DNA from 3 places in the Clostridium sp. JS66 genome. Region 3 is predicted to be linked to each of the others. Evidence: riboswitches for the same ligand, from Rfam matches in the RefSeq annotation. Region 3 holds a riboswitch; each other region holds the start of a gene.
The links. Region 3 has a riboswitch for ZMP and ZTP ahead of Q6H37_RS05145 (formate--tetrahydrofolate ligase). Riboswitches for the same ligand answer to the same signal wherever they lie in the genome.

Region 1: another riboswitch for ZMP and ZTP. It lies ahead of pflB (formate C-acetyltransferase); the one in region 3 lies ahead of Q6H37_RS05145 (formate--tetrahydrofolate ligase).
Region 2: another riboswitch for ZMP and ZTP. It lies ahead of Q6H37_RS15485 (phosphoribosylaminoimidazolecarboxamide formyltransferase); the one in region 3 lies ahead of Q6H37_RS05145 (formate--tetrahydrofolate ligase).

What each region holds. Positions count from the first base shown of each region.
Region 1 is NZ_CP131467.1:5,712,875-5,718,193, forward strand. It holds gene pflB (formate C-acetyltransferase) at 1-1,747, opposite strand, end outside; ZMP/ZTP riboswitch at 1,825-1,908, opposite strand; gene Q6H37_RS26505 (cupin domain-containing protein) at 2,059-2,403, opposite strand; gene Q6H37_RS26510 (transglutaminase domain-containing protein) at 2,545-4,077, opposite strand; gene Q6H37_RS26515 (hypothetical protein) at 4,395-4,580, shown strand; gene Q6H37_RS26520 (hypothetical protein) at 4,652-5,302, shown strand; gene Q6H37_RS26525 (hypothetical protein) at 5,308-5,319, shown strand, end outside.
Region 2 is NZ_CP131467.1:3,326,055-3,331,373, reverse strand. It holds gene pepT (peptidase T) at 1-943, shown strand, start outside; gene yjeM (glutamate/gamma-aminobutyrate family transporter YjeM) at 964-2,475, shown strand; gene Q6H37_RS15485 (phosphoribosylaminoimidazolecarboxamide formyltransferase) at 2,532-3,707, opposite strand; ZMP/ZTP riboswitch at 3,761-3,842, opposite strand; gene Q6H37_RS15480 (hypothetical protein) at 3,895-4,089, opposite strand; gene Q6H37_RS15475 (YitT family protein) at 4,465-5,319, shown strand, end outside.
Region 3 is NZ_CP131467.1:1,097,596-1,102,914, reverse strand. It holds gene polA (DNA polymerase I) at 1-664, opposite strand, end outside; gene Q6H37_RS05155 (YbjQ family protein) at 867-1,196, opposite strand; gene Q6H37_RS05150 (hypothetical protein) at 1,370-1,507, opposite strand; gene Q6H37_RS05145 (formate--tetrahydrofolate ligase) at 1,856-3,532, opposite strand; ZMP/ZTP riboswitch at 3,677-3,762, opposite strand; gene Q6H37_RS05140 (VC0807 family protein) at 4,014-4,451, shown strand; gene Q6H37_RS05135 (SagB/ThcOx family dehydrogenase) at 4,925-5,319, opposite strand, start outside.

The DNA.
Region 1 (5,319 bases), 1.7 Mb from region 3:
TTTTAAGCTCATTTGAAAATTTCTTAACTAACTGTACTGCTAAATCATCAACTCTATCATCATCATTTCCATACTTAGGGAAGCTTCCTTCTATTTCAAAGTCCACAGTTATTCCATCTTCATTTCTTATTGGTTTAACCTTTGCATATTTTATAGCACTTAATGAATCTGCTGCTACTGATAAGCCTGCTATTCCAAAAGCCATAAATCTTTTAACAGCTGTATCATGAAGAGCCATCTGTCCTGCTTCATAAGCATATTTATCATGCATGTAGTGAATTGTATTCATTGTATCTACATATAATTCAGCTACATATTCCATAACTTTGTTATAACTCTTAATTACCTTATTAAAGTCAAGAACTTCATCTTCCATCTTTTCTATATCTGGTACAACTTTAATCAAACTTCCATCCTTAGCTTTTTTCTTTTCGTCATATCCTCCATTTATCGCATAGAGTAATGATTTTGCAAGGTTTGCTCTTGCTCCAAAGAACTGCATTCTCTTTCCTATTTCCATAGCAGATACACAGCAAGCTATACCATAGTCATCTCCATATATTGGTCTCATTATATCATCATTTTCATACTGCAAAGAGTCTGTTTTTATGGACATTTCAGCACAATAATTTTTGAAGTTTTGTGGCAGCTTTTCTGACCATAAAACTGTCATGTTTGGTTCTGGTGCTGGTCCTAAATTAGTTAATGTGTGTAAAAATCTATAAGCTGTCTTTGTAACCAATGATTTCCCATTTACTCCAATTCCGCCTATGGATTCTGTCACCCAGTTAGGATCCCCTGCAAATAAATCATTATACTCTGGTGTTCTTAAATGTCTTACCATTCTTAATTTTATAACAAGCTGATCTATTATCTCTTGTGCTTCTGCTTCTGTTATAACCTCATTTTTTAAATCTCTTTCTATATATATATCAAGGAATGTTGTATTTCTTCCTATAGACATTGCTGCTCCATTATTTTCTTTTACTCCTGCCAAATATCCAAAGTATAAGAATTGAGCTGCTTCTACAACATTTGATGCTGGCTTTGATATATCTATGCCATAAGATGCCGCCATAGCTTTTATTTCACCTAAAGCTCTAATCTGCATTGATACTTCTTCTCTAAGTCTTATAAGTTCATCTGTAGTTGGTCCTACTAGCTCATTTAGATCTTTTTTCTTCTGTGCTGTTAAAAAGTCTATTCCATAAAGAGCTATTCTTCTGTAATCTCCTATTATTCTTCCCCTACCATAAGCATCTGGAAGTCCTGTAAGAAGTCCAACCGTTCTTGCTTTTCTTGCAGCTTCTGTATAAGCATCAAATACTCCTTGATTATGAGTTTTTCTATACTTACTAAAATAATTTTCTATATTTTCATTCATCTTAAAGCCGTATTCTTCTAAGGACTGTTCTACCATTCTCATTCCACCAAAAGGATTCATTATTCTCTTTAGTGGTGCGTCTGTTTGAAATCCTACTATAACTTCATTTTCCTTGTCCAAATAACCAGGTTTAAAATTATTTATACCTGAAATTTCATTGGTTTCAACATCTATAATTCCTTTTTTAATTTCTTCTATAATTAACTCTTCTGCTTCTTTCCAAAGCTTCTTTGTTTTTTCTGTTGGTACTTCTAAAAAGCTTTTGTCACCTTCATATGCTGTATAGTTTTTTTGTATGAATTCTCTTACGTCGATTTCCTCTGTCCATATACCTGATTTAAATCCTTGCCATTGTTTCATAATCATAAAAATGCCTCCCTACCTAATTAAAATATTTCTTTACATATCCAGGAAGCTTCAAAAAATATAAAGCCGCCTGGACAGTTTGCCCAGGCGGTCGACATTTTTCTTATAAATCACACTCCCTGTGGTAAACTCCACTTCCGCCAGTTATGTGATTCTGCTAAAAAATCTTTAATTGCATGACTTTTACATAGAATTAAATAATGATTTTTTAGTTTTTTTAAATTTAATAATATAATAGTAAACAATAATTCGTTGTTTGTCAATTTATAAATATAAAAATACTCATAAATACCTACATTATTTTTTAATTATGTCAAACTAAAAACCACTACTAATAGCATTTTAAACTTTTCTGCAGCCAAAAGTGCATGTGGTACATGTGCTGGCATTACTATAGTTTCACCCTTTTTAACGTTAAACTTCTCATCGCCTATGGTTATTTCAGATTCACCATCAAGAATATAAACCATAGCATCCCCTCCTGCCGAATGGGAGCTAATTTCTTCACCTTTATCAAATGCAAATAAAGTTACACTAAGAGCTTTTCCTTGAGCTAAAGTTCTACTTACAACTCTTCCCTCTTCATAGTCTACAAGTCCTTCAAACTCTAATGGTTTTGCAAAATCGATATTCTTTATAAAATGTTTCTCCATAATTTCTTACCTCCTAACAATATAAGTATTTCCTTATATTTAAATAGTAATACAAATTATATAATTAATCTGTACCATTAGTTACAGCATAATAAATTTCATTACAAAAAATAACAGCTAAAAGTTAGCTGTTATTTTTTACTATTTAATTGTAAATTTCATTATAATAGGTGTAGATATTTTTTGTCCTGAATCAGAAGCAACATTTGTAGTTACCACTAAATAATATACTTTACCTGATTGATAACTTTGTGCAGGTTTAACTACTAAAATATCTTTGGTCACATCAAAACTTATATCAACATCTACTCTGTTATATAATTCATCCAATACATATATATTGTCTTTATTTGCTGTAGAACTAGCTACACTTTTAGTAAACTTTAGTCTCCATGACTTATTGGGATCTATACCTGTCTTTTCTTGCCACTGTCTAGAATTATTAAAGTCTACTTCTGTATCATTAACTACTGTTACAACACAAGTATCTTTAAAGGCTCCATCATTTGATACTGCATTTATATAAACCTTACCAGGTTTTAAAGCCTTTATACTTATTCCATCGAAAGAAATTAATCCCTGTGCATCAAATTTCCAATTTATTGAGTTATCTGAAGCATTAGCTGGTAATACATTTGCAGTTAATGATGTAATTTCTCCCACTTTTAAAGTTATCTGATGTTTGTCCAATACCACAGACTTAACTGGTACATTAGTAATACTTAAATCATAATTTGTATTAGCACTTGGATACTTTGATCTATTCCAGTCATGATCTTTAGCCAATTGATCATCTGTTAAATTATAATAATCATAGCTTATTCTTCCCTGAACATCTGGCACAGGATCATCCCATGTACAATCTAATTGATACCACTTTCCATTAAGATTTACCAAATTCCAAGCATGATTTTCTACACTACTTCCATCTACCATACCAACTACAATTTTGGCTGGTACACCTGCTTTATTTAACATTTTATATGCTAAAAGTGCATATCCTTGACATACTGTAGTTCCATCATGCAATGCGTCATAAGCACTATGCTTTACAAGAGTTTCATCATAAGCAGTATTTGCAACTATGTAATCATGTATAGCCTTTTCCTTTTGATCTTGTGTCATAGAAGTTCTTATTATATTTTGAAGTATAGAATTCACCTTTTGATCTACCCAATTTTCCTGATCATATGTTAATAAATATTCTACAGTAAAATCTATATCTACATCTTGATTATATCCATGATACCTTACTTCAGAGCTTACAATAGAGTTTGCCAAATAATCATCAGATTCATCAATATAATCTAGTACTTCATTCAATATACCTTTTAAATCCGAAAAGTTTCCTGTATAATGTATGGAAAAACTTGTATTTCTATTTAAATAATTATCTTTGGCTACTTGTTTAATTTGATCTATAGTACTGCAAGAATTATTACTATATAAAAGATTAGGTTGTTTTACTTGCTGTTGTACAGATGCATTAAGAAGATTTTTATTTTTCCTGCTTATATTTCCACTATAATATTTTTCATTAATATTATTTATTTTAATATTATAATCAGAATTTTCAGTTGAACCTTTTACTCCATATGCTTGTACAAAAACGGGTGCAAAAGTAACTAAAGATATAACTATCATACTAGTGATTAATTTCCAAATTCTTTTCACATATTTCACTTCCTTTTGCAAAATAAATTTGTATACATTATACCATATATTTTATCTTAGTTTCCTTAAGTTCTCAAAAATAACTTCTTTTATAACAAATTATTTTTATATACATAGTGATAAATATATTTAAATTTATTTATTATTTATAAGATAATAAGCCAAAACTCATGTAATAGTTATTAGAACCATATTTTATATTTATAAATCTTCTTTTTTTACAATATTTAACCTAAAATCGTTATTGAATAGATTCCTATAAGATGATAATATTTGTATAAATTCAAAATATATAAATATTAAGGAGGATATACAAAATGTTTACTGAAAGGAAAACTTTAAATCTTTACACTTCTGCAGAATCCTATAATAATTCGAATCCAGATATAGTCATAAATGATGTAAGTATAGAGGTTCAAAGAGAAGGTTTTTTAGTAATAAAGGATCTTAATGGATATACTCATATAATAAATGTAAATAAATTTGTAGCTATCGTTTATTAAAAAAACATTAACCTAAAATAATTAGGAGAGGAGTATGGTTATGTTTTGTTATAATTTTCATAACCAGTTATATGAGTTTGAATTATCTTGATAATTATAATATATATGATATCTATTTAAAGTGGAAAAATGGTACTGAACCTTTTCAGTGCTTTTTTAAATCCACGCCATTTGTTTCTATTAAAAACTATCCAAACTTTATTATAAAAAAATTTGATATTACATGTAATGAAACAAAAGAACTTAACGAAACTAAGCATATAATAAATAAATATAAGAGGCATAATACTATTTTCATCTTAGACATACCTGGAAGTGAAAGTATTAAATTTGCCTGCATGCTTCAAAACAGCCTAAAGATAAAGCCTATACTTACTTTTAATGCTATACTTCATCCTTATGGTTTAGTGCAAGGAGAAGATTTTATAAGTAATTTAATTACTTGCGGAGAAAAAATTTGTGATATAAAAACTGAAGGTTATATCTTTATATTAGATAACGACAGATATATCTCTGATTCCACAGGCACTGAAGAAAACTGCTTTAATAACCAATATGAAACTACCGAGGAGGATATGCCCTCTTACGAATTGTTAAAGGAATTAAACTTTGCCAATGTAGTTTATATTTATAAAACATCTATTAAAGAAGATATTTCTTGTTATTTTGATTATCTAGAGCATTATAGTATAGAGGTAAACAAATATATGATTGGAGAATAAAATTTATGGATAATAAA
Region 2 (5,319 bases), 2.2 Mb from region 3:
TGAAGATTATGATGGTAAAGATATAGTTTTAAATGAGGAAAAAAATGTAATACTTTCTCCAAAGGATTTTCCAGAATTGAAAGATTATATTGGTAGAACACTTATTACAACAGATGGAACTACTTTGTTAGGTGCTGATGATAAAGCAGGAATTTCTGAAATTATTACTGCTATGGAATATTTAATTAATAATGCTAAAATTAAACATGGAACTATTAAAGTTGCATTTACTCCAGATGAAGAAGTAGGAAGAGGTGCAGATCACTTTAATGTTGAAAAGTTTAATGCAGATTTAGCTTATACTCTAGATGGTGGTGCCATTGGAGAATTAGAGTATGAAAATTTCAATGCAGCAAGTGCTAAAGTAACTATAAATGGAAGAAGTGTACATCCTGGAAGTGCAAAAGGAACAATGATAAATTCAATGCTTATTGCTGGAGAATTTATGAGCATGCTTCCAGAAAATGAAACACCAGCAACAACAGAAGGATATGAAGGCTTTTACCACATAGTTACACTTAATGGTGGAGTAGAAGAAACAAAACTTCAATATATAATAAGAGACTTTGATGAGAAAAATTTTGAAAAAAGAAAAGAATTTATGACTAGTGTTGTGAAAAAATTGAATGAAAAATATGGTGAAAATACAGTTGAAATTGAAATAAAAGATCAATACAGAAATATGAAAGAAAAGATTGAACCTGTAAAGCATGTTGTTGATATTGCTTTTCAAGCAATGAAAGAAGTAAATGTTGTTCCTAAAGTTCAGCCTATAAGAGGTGGTACTGATGGAGCTATGCTATCATTTAAGGGACTTCCTACACCAAATATATTTACAGGCGGACACAATTTTCATGGAAAATTTGAATATATTCCTATATATTCTATGGAAAAAGCTGTAGAGGTAGTACTTAAAATAATTGAATTATATGAAAAAATGTAAAAAATTAAGGGGGAGAAAAAATGGAATCAGCTAATAAAAAAAAGATGACATTAGTAGCACTTATATTAATGATTTTTACATCAGTATTTGGATTTGCTAACATACCTAGATCATTTTATTTAATGGGTTATAGTGCAATACCATGGTATATTTTATCTGCAATAACCTTCTTTATTCCTTATGCATTTATGATGGCAGAATATGGAGCAGCATTTAAAAGTGAAAAAGGAGGAATTTATTCATGGATGGATAAGTCCGTTGGACCTAAATATGCTTTTATAGGCACATTCATGTGGTATGCTTCCTATGTAATTTGGATGGTTAATATATCTTCTTCAATATGGATACCACTTTCAAATGCCATATTTGGAAGCGATAAGACTGCAACTTGGTCACTTTTAGGATTGAGTTCCACTCAAACATTGGGATTATTAGGTGTATGTTGGATTTTAGTTGTAACTATAACAGCTTCTAAAGGATTGGAAAAAATAACGAAAGTAACATCAGTGGGAGGTACTGCAGTAGCATTACTTAATATTGTACTATTAATAGGTGCAGTAGCCGTTTTAGTATTAAATGGTGGGCATTTAGCTCAACCAGTTGCGGCATCAGCTGCTTTTACACAATCACCAAATCCATCTTATCAAAGTACAATTAGTATATTATCATTTTTAGTATTCGCATTATTTGCTTATGGTGGAATAGAAGCGGTTGGAGGATTAGTAGATGAAACTGAAAATGCAGAAGTAACATTTCCAAAAGGTGTTACCATAGCAGCAATAATTATTGCTATAGGATATTCTTTAGGTATATTTTTATGTGGTATATTTACTAATTGGCAAGAAGTATTGTCAGTAAAAGGTGTTCACATGGGTAATGTTGCTTATGTGGTAATGCAAAATTTAGGATATCAGTTAGGAAAAGGTTTTGGACTTAGCCAGGCTGGTGCATTAACAATGGGAGCTTGGATGGCTAGATACATGGGATTGTCTATGTTCTTAGCATTAACAGGAGCATTCTTCACATTATGTTATGCGCCATTGAAACAATTAATAGAAGGTACACCAAAAGAATTATGGCCAGGAAAAATGGCTGAAATTAAAGATGGAATGCCTAAAAATGCTATGTGGATCCAATGTATATTTGTAATGGTATTTATATTACTAGTTTCTTTTGGAGGAGATGCAGCATCTAAATTCTTTGCAATATTAATAGAAATGACTAACGTAGCAATGACTCTTCCATATATGTTCTTGTCAGCTGCATTTATTGCTTTTAAGAAAAAAGAAAGTATTAAAAAACCTTTTGAAGTTTTTAAAAATCGTACTTGGGTACTTGTTGCTACTGTAGTAGTTACATTTACTATAGGTTTTGCAAATTTCTTTACAATAATAGAACCAGCAGTACATGGAAAAATAAAAGACACAATATGGATGCTTGCAGGTCCAGTAATCTTTAGTATAATTGGTTTGTTAATATATGGATCATATGAAAAGAAAAAACAGAAACATTTAGCATCACGTGATGTATAAAATATATAAAATAGGTTGTGCCATTTGGTACAACCTATTTTATATATTATGTATTTTTAATGGTGAAATAATCTTGTCCCAGAGAATGACATAGCTATGTTGTACTCGTCACAGGCTTCTATTACTAAATTATCTCTTAATGATCCTCCAGGCTGTACAATGTATTTAACTCCACTTTGAGATGCTCTATCTACATTATCCCTAAATGGGAAAAATGCATCTGAACCTAAAGAAACTCCAGTTAAATTTGAAAGCCAGGCGCTTTTTTCTTCTTTTGTTAATCTATCTGGTATTTCTTGTAATATATTTTTCCATTCTTTTAATTCCATAGAAGTAATATCATCTCTAAGATATTGATCTATAACATTGTCTCTATTTGGTCTTGAAACATCTTCTTTAAAGGGAAGATTAAGAACAGCTGGATGTTGTCTTAAAAACCATATATCTGCTTTAGATGCAGCAAGTCTAGTACAATGTATACGGGATTGCTGTCCTGCACCAACACCAATTACTTGACCATCTAAAACAAAGCAAACAGAATTGGATTGAGTATATTTTAGAGTAATCATGGAAATAAGTAAATCACGTTTAGCTTCATCACTAATATTTTTATTAATAGTAACTACATTATTAAGCATATCTTCTTTTATTATCACATTATTTCTTTTTTGTTCAAAGGTTATTCCATATATTTGTCTTTTTTCTATTTCATAAGGTTCATAATCCCAGTCCATTTGAATGATACAATAGTTTCCTTTTTTCTTTTTCATTAAAAGTTTTAAAGCTTCATCAGTATATCCTAATGCAATTATGCCATCTGAAACAGATTTACTTAAAATTTGTGCTGTAGGAAGATCTACTATATCACTTATAGCAACCCAATCACCAAAAGAGGACATTCTATCTGCACCTCTAGCACGTGCATAAGCACAAGCTACAGGAGATAAGTCAATATCTGATACAAAATAGGATTTCTTCAATGTATCACTTAATGGAACACCTACGGCAGCACCAGCAGGACTTACGTGTTTAAAGGAAGCAGCAGCAGGAAGTCCTGTAGCTATTTTCAATTCTTTAACTAATTGCCATGAATTGAAGGCATCCATAAAATTAATGTAACCAGGATTACCATTTAATATTTTAAAAGGCAGTGTTTTATTTTGAGCATAAATTTTTGCCGGCTTTTGATGTGGATTACATCCATACTTAAGTACAATTTCTTGATTTTTCATAAATTCAACCTCCAAAAAATAAAATAAAGCAAAAAACGCCTGGGTAAAATAATATATTCTACCCAGGCGGTCGATAACTTTTTTAAATCATGCTCCTTATGGTTAATTCCATTTCCGCCAGTTACATGATTACTAACTAAAGTATAACTTATATGAATTCCTAAGTCAAACATGAATTAAAATTTTATTATAAACTAAATAAAATTAATAATATAATCATTGGAAGAGCCGAAAATATAATATAGAGTATTGAAAAATCACTGTTATCATCCTTTGCTTGTTTTTCTTCAAGGCTATAGTGATTTTCAGGGTTGCTTATTATTTCAGTTATCTCTTCATTTTTATCCATTGCTTCTTCATTTAAAAAATTCAAACTTACCATAATATACACACCTCCACACTATGATTTAAATAAAAGTATAGCTTTAATATTAATCAATAATTGCATTTAAAGTATATTTATTCAATATATAAAGAATATATTAATAAAGTTTACTATTTGTTAATATTATTATATTCCTTTGAAAACGTTTTTACAATAGTTTTGTTAAATTTATCTATTATTTTTTCTTAATAATAGAAAATACTGTTATTAATTAGAAGTATTGTAAAGTTATTTTTAATGTTAACCATTGAAAATTGTGCGTCATAGTAATTTTTGATATAATATTAATATATGATATGTAAAATAAGTTAGAAATTTTACATATTTGTTTAAGTGACTGTGAAAAAGTCAAAAGAGTTAAGGGGGAATTTCATGATAAAAAAATATATGAATATTTATTCGAAAACCACTAAGGTTTTATTGATTATTTTAGGTGCAATTTTGTATTCTATTGGGTTAGAGATATTTTTAATTCCCAATAATATTATAGATGGTGGAATAGTTGGAATATCAATTATGATAAGTCATTTTACTAATATACCTCTTGGTATTCTTACGTTCATACTTAATATACCGTTTTTTGTTATTGGATATAAGCAAATTGGAAAAACATTTACCATATCAACTTTATTTTCTGTAGTATGCTACTCTATTGGAATATCTATCTTCAAGCCAATTCCAGGTATAACTCAAGATGTTCTTTTAGCTTCAGTTTTTGGTGGAATAATAGCAGGATTAGGAATAGGAATAATAATAAAAAGTGGAGGTTCTACTGATGGAGCTGAAATAGTTGCAATAATTTTAGATAAAAGGTTAACTTTTTCAGTAGGACAAATAGTATTGTTTTTCAATTTTTTTATATTAACTTCAGCAGGTTTTGTTTTTGGATGGGATAGGGCAATGTATTCCCTTATTGCATATTTCATAGCAATTAAACTTATAGATATTATAGTTGAAGGTATAGATGAGTCAAAGGCTGTATTTATTATTTCTAGCAAACATGAAGATATATCTCAAGCTATAATGGATAGGCTCGGAAGAGGAATAACTTTACTTAATGGAAAAGGAGGTTATAAAGGTGTTGCTACAGATGTGATATATGTGGTAGTATCACGTTTGGAAATTTCTAAATTAAAGTCAATTGTACATGGATTTGATGAAAATGCTTTAGTAACAATAGGAAGTGTTGATACATCAGGAAAGAGTTATAAAAAGAAAGCTATACAC
Region 3 (5,319 bases):
TATTATCTATATTATTTAATACATTTTCTATACTTCCATATTCTTTTATAAGTTTAAAGGCTGTTTTTTCACCAACTCCTGGAACACCAGGTATATTATCTGATTTGTCTCCCATAAGGCCTTTTACATCTATGAATTGAGTTGGTGTAACTTCAAATTCTGAAATCATTCTGTTTTTATCATATATTTCTTTTTCCGTAATTCCTTTTTTTGTTATAACAACTTTTACATTATCTGTTGCTAATTGAAGAGCATCTCTATCTCCTGTAACTATATAAACTTCTATATCTTTTTTTTCTGCATATACAGAAAGGGTTCCTATAAGATCATCTGCTTCAAATCCGTCAATTTCAAACATACTTATGGAAAGCATATTTAATAGTTTTTTTACCACTGGAAATTGTTCTGCCAGCTCTTCTGGCATTCTTTTTCTACCAGCCTTATAATCCTTGTATTCATTGTGTCTAAATGTAGGAGCACTTCTATCAAAAGTACAAACTATATAATTAGGATTAATTTCTTCTCTCATTTTTAAAAGCATTGTTACAAAGCCATATACTCCATTAGTATGTAATCCTTGAGAGTTAGTTAACGGTGGCAGTGCATAAAACGCTCTATTCATTAAACTATTTCCATCAAGTATCAATAACTTTTCTTTAGACATAAGACCCTCCAAATTTGTTAATTATTTTATCTATATAAACTAATTTCAATTTCCCATTTTCTCAATCTCTTTATTATATCATCTTAACAAGTATATTCTCTATTTTTTTTAATATTTTATTAAATTAAGTTTCTTTTTATTTTAATGATACCCATATTTCTAATAAAAAAACATCTACAAATCAATGCAGATGCTTTCTTAATTATTCCTTTTCTACTTTAACTGCCGTTCCATAACATAAAACTTCTGTTATTCCTTGTGTTACTTCATTAGCATCGTATCTGACTCCAATAATAGCATTTGAACCTATTTCATCGGCATGCTTCATCATTAGTTCAAATGATTCTTCTCTGGTTTGTTCACAAAGTTCTGTATACAAAGATATATTTCCTCCTACAAGACTTTGTAATCCAGCTCCTATGTTTCCTATAACACTTCTTGAACGAACAATTACGCCTCTCACTAATCCACAATTTTCTATAATCTTATATCCTGCTATATCAAATGCTGTTGTTACCATTGATTTATCCATATTATTATTCTCCCCCTTCTTAATTCTAGCTTAGACCGCAGCTTGAATTTTTCAAATAGATATGATAAATTCTGCTTGATAAAATTACAAAGATAAGTATGTCATTGAAAATATTAAATTACCACAAAGAAAAAAACAGCAGAAAGAACTCTGCTGATACCGTATTAAAAATTTTAACCCCTACTAAATAGAACACTAACCATATCGAAAAGAAACTTATGTGATTCTCTTCTTCTTATTTTTTTAACTGCTTTTTTATCTCTTTTAGCAGCTTGAACATCTTTTTTATTTTCATTAATAATATCTTTCATGAAAACCACTCCCCTTTTACCCATTAATATGCATTTCAAATAAGTTTAGTTACAACAAAATCATAGTAGTAGGCTTCCCCTTTTGTTTAACACTTATATTACATATGTTTTTTGTTATTTTATAATACTATTATAATATTTTTATAAATAAATGTCACTACCTTTTAAAAAGAATATTGAAAATATTTAGAATATTATCTTAAATGCAATTTTATTCATTAATATTATAGTGATTTATTATATCTTTACTATAAATTGAAGCCAATGCTTCAGTATACAAAATACCACTAAAACATTGGCTTCTTATTTTTTATATTAATTTTTGAGATTATATAAACAAGATACTTACTAGAATAATCCGCTTATTACTCCATCTTTATTAACATCAATTTTTTCAGCTGCTGGAACTTTAGGAAGTCCTGGCATTTTCATTATTGCTCCAGTTAAAGCAACAACAAAACCTGCTCCTGCTGAAACTGTTACTTGTCTTACAGTTACTTTAAAGCCTGTTGGTCTTCCAAGTTTAGTCTGATCATCAGTTAAAGAATATTGAGTTTTGGCCATACATACTGGAGTTTTACCAAATCCATTTTTCTCTAATTCATCAATTTCTTTTTCAGCTTGTGCTGTAAATACTGCATCATCAGCACCATAAATCTTTTGGGCTATAGCTCTTATTTTTTCTCTTATTGGGAGTTCTGCATCATAAGCAAATTGGAAGTTGTTTTCTTCTGTTTCTATTAATCTTATTACTTCCTTAGCAACTTCAACTCCACCTTCTCCACCTTTTGCCCAAACTTCTGATAGTTTAACATTTACTCCAAGAGCTTTACATCTATCTTCAACTAATTTTAATTCAGTTTGAGTATCGGTTGGAAATGCATTTATTACTACTACTGCTGGTAATTTAAATACCTTAGTTATATTTTCAACATGCTTTAATAAATTTGGAAGTCCTTTTTCAAGAGCTTCTAAGTTTTCATTATTTAAATCAGCTTTTGGTACTCCGCCATTGTATTTTAATGCTCTTACTGTAGCAACTATTACAACTGCATCTGGTTTGAGTCCTGCCATTCTACATTTAATGTCTAAGAATTTTTCAGCTCCAAGGTCAGCTCCGAAACCTGCCTCTGTAACTACATAATCTGCAAAATGAGTAGCCATTCTTGTAGCCATTATTGAGTTACATCCATGAGCTATATTTGCAAATGGTCCGCCATGAACAAATGCTGGTGTTCCTTCAAGAGTTTGAACTAGATTTGGTTTTAATGCATCTTTAAGCAATGCAGTCATAGCACCTTGCGCATTTATTTGTCCAGCTGTTACAGGTTCTCCAGCCCTTGTATATGCTACAACTATTCTAGCAAGTCTAGCTTTTAAGTCTTCTATATCGCTAGCTAAGCAAAATATAGCCATTATTTCTGAAGCAACAGTAATATCAAATCCATCTTCTCTTGGTACTCCGTTAACTTTTCCCCCCATACCGTCAACAACAAATCTTAATTGTCTGTCGTTCATATCAACACATCTTCTCCAAACTATTCTTCTTGGATCAATGTCTAAAGCATTTCCTTGATATATGTGATTGTCCAACATTGCTGCTAATAAATTGTTAGCTGCTCCTATTGCATGAAAATCTCCAGTAAAATGTAAGTTAATGTCTTCCATTGGAACAACTTGTGCATATCCACCACCTGCTGCTCCACCTTTTACTCCAAATACTGGTCCTAATGATGGTTCCCTTAATGCAACTATTGTATTTTTGCCTAATTTTGATAAAGCGTCAGCTACACCTATTGATGTAGTAGTTTTTCCTTCTCCTGCTGGTGTTGGATTAATTGCTGTACAAAGAATTAGCTTACCTTTTTTTCCTGGAGTTTTCTTTAATAAGTTGTAATCTACTTTAGCCTTATATTTTCCATAAAGCTCAATGTCATCTTCAGAAATACCTATTTTTTCAGCTATCTTCCTTATGTCTTGTGGTTTACACTCCTGTGCTATTTCAATGTCTGATTTAAAACCCATTTTAAATTACCCCCATCTCTAATTTTTTTATTTTTATCTCCTTTGTATTAGATATTAAGGAGATTGTTTAACTTTACATAAAATTTTTCTTTAGATTTAATTAAAGATGTCCAACAGTTAACAAAAAACGTAAAACCGCCTGGACACATTTGCCCAGGCGGTCGACATTTATACTTTATAAATCACACTCCCTGTGGTAAACTCCACTTCCGCCAGTCGTGCGACTCTTAAATTTTCAAAATAAAAATTACTGCTTCAATAAACATGTAATTGTAAATTTTATCACTGTATCTTAATATTAAATGATAATGCTAATTATGTCAATTAGTAAATATAAAAAGATTTGTATATAGTTTTCATAAAAAACATGTTGACTTTATATATCAGAGTGATATATAATAAAGACACAGTATATCACTCTGATATATAAATCAAATTTAAATAATAATTTTATGTAATAGTTGAAAAGGGGACTGAAGTTATGGAAAAGATGAATACAAATAATAATAATTCAATAATAAACAATATTTTAAACAAAGATTTTATCATTAGTGCTATTATTCCTGTTTTAATATGCTTAAGCTTTAATAAAATTAACATGACACTTAAGGGTATAATATTAGCAGGTATTTGGAGTATTGGTGTAGTGATCCTTAATTTTATTAAAGACTATGAGATTAATGCCCTTGCAGTAATTACCGCTGCTTTTTCTGGAATCGGTTTGCTAGGTACTGTAGTTTCAAATAATCCAAATTTTTATCTATTAGCACCAATAGTGAGAGATGTTTTATATGCTTTAGTCTTCTTTTTATCTGTGCTAATTAAAAAGCCATTAATTCAAGTTATAGCAGAACAAATATATCTTAAAAATGTTCCAGAAGAAGTTAAGAAAAAAAATCTTATAAATCAATTTGGGTAATTCTTACCATTGCATGGGGAATTTTAAATGTAAGCCAAGCAGTTGTTGGCGTTATATTATTGCATTATGTATCTATGAGTTCATATTTTACTATAATTACTCTTTACACTAATATTTCTACTCCATTACTTTTAGCTTTCTCAATTGCATTTCCAAAATGGTATAACAAAAGAGCTAAATAGAAGGATTTTATTAAGTTATTCTTAAACTCAGGTAGAGTTTGCTTATGAGGAATACCTCTCTCCACCTGAGTCTTAGAAGAACTTATCCAGAGACGTAGCTGCTCTTTGCTCCCACTTGGAGAAGTGGGAGTATTAGAGCAGGTAGTCATCGGATAAAGATGATAAATAAAAAAATCCCTAATGTTATTCATATTATAACTAAGGGATTTACTTTCTATTTATATAAATTATGCTTTTAACATTTGATATTCTTTATTTATTATAGTATACTTCCTATACTTTATTAAAATATTACCTCTGTTTATTACCTATTGCCGCCATGTATACTATAAATTCATTTTCTCCATCCAAATTTAACATTTGGTCAATAAGATTTTGATCATAAATTCCAATAGCACATGTTCCACATTCTACAGATTCTGCTGCTATGTAAAGATTCTGACAGAGATGCCCAGCATCAAGTAAAATCTTTTTATGGGCTGTCACATCAAATTTATATTCTGCTCTATAGGGAATACAACTCCATGCAAACAATACTGCACTCTTAGAAGCAAAATTTGGTGCAAAGGGTTGTCTAGGTGTTGCCTGATCAATTTTCATTTCCATCTCTTCTATAGTATTAATAAATACTAGTTTATGTTCTAAAGGCAAATATCTATATATTCCTTTATTCAATCCTTCAACCA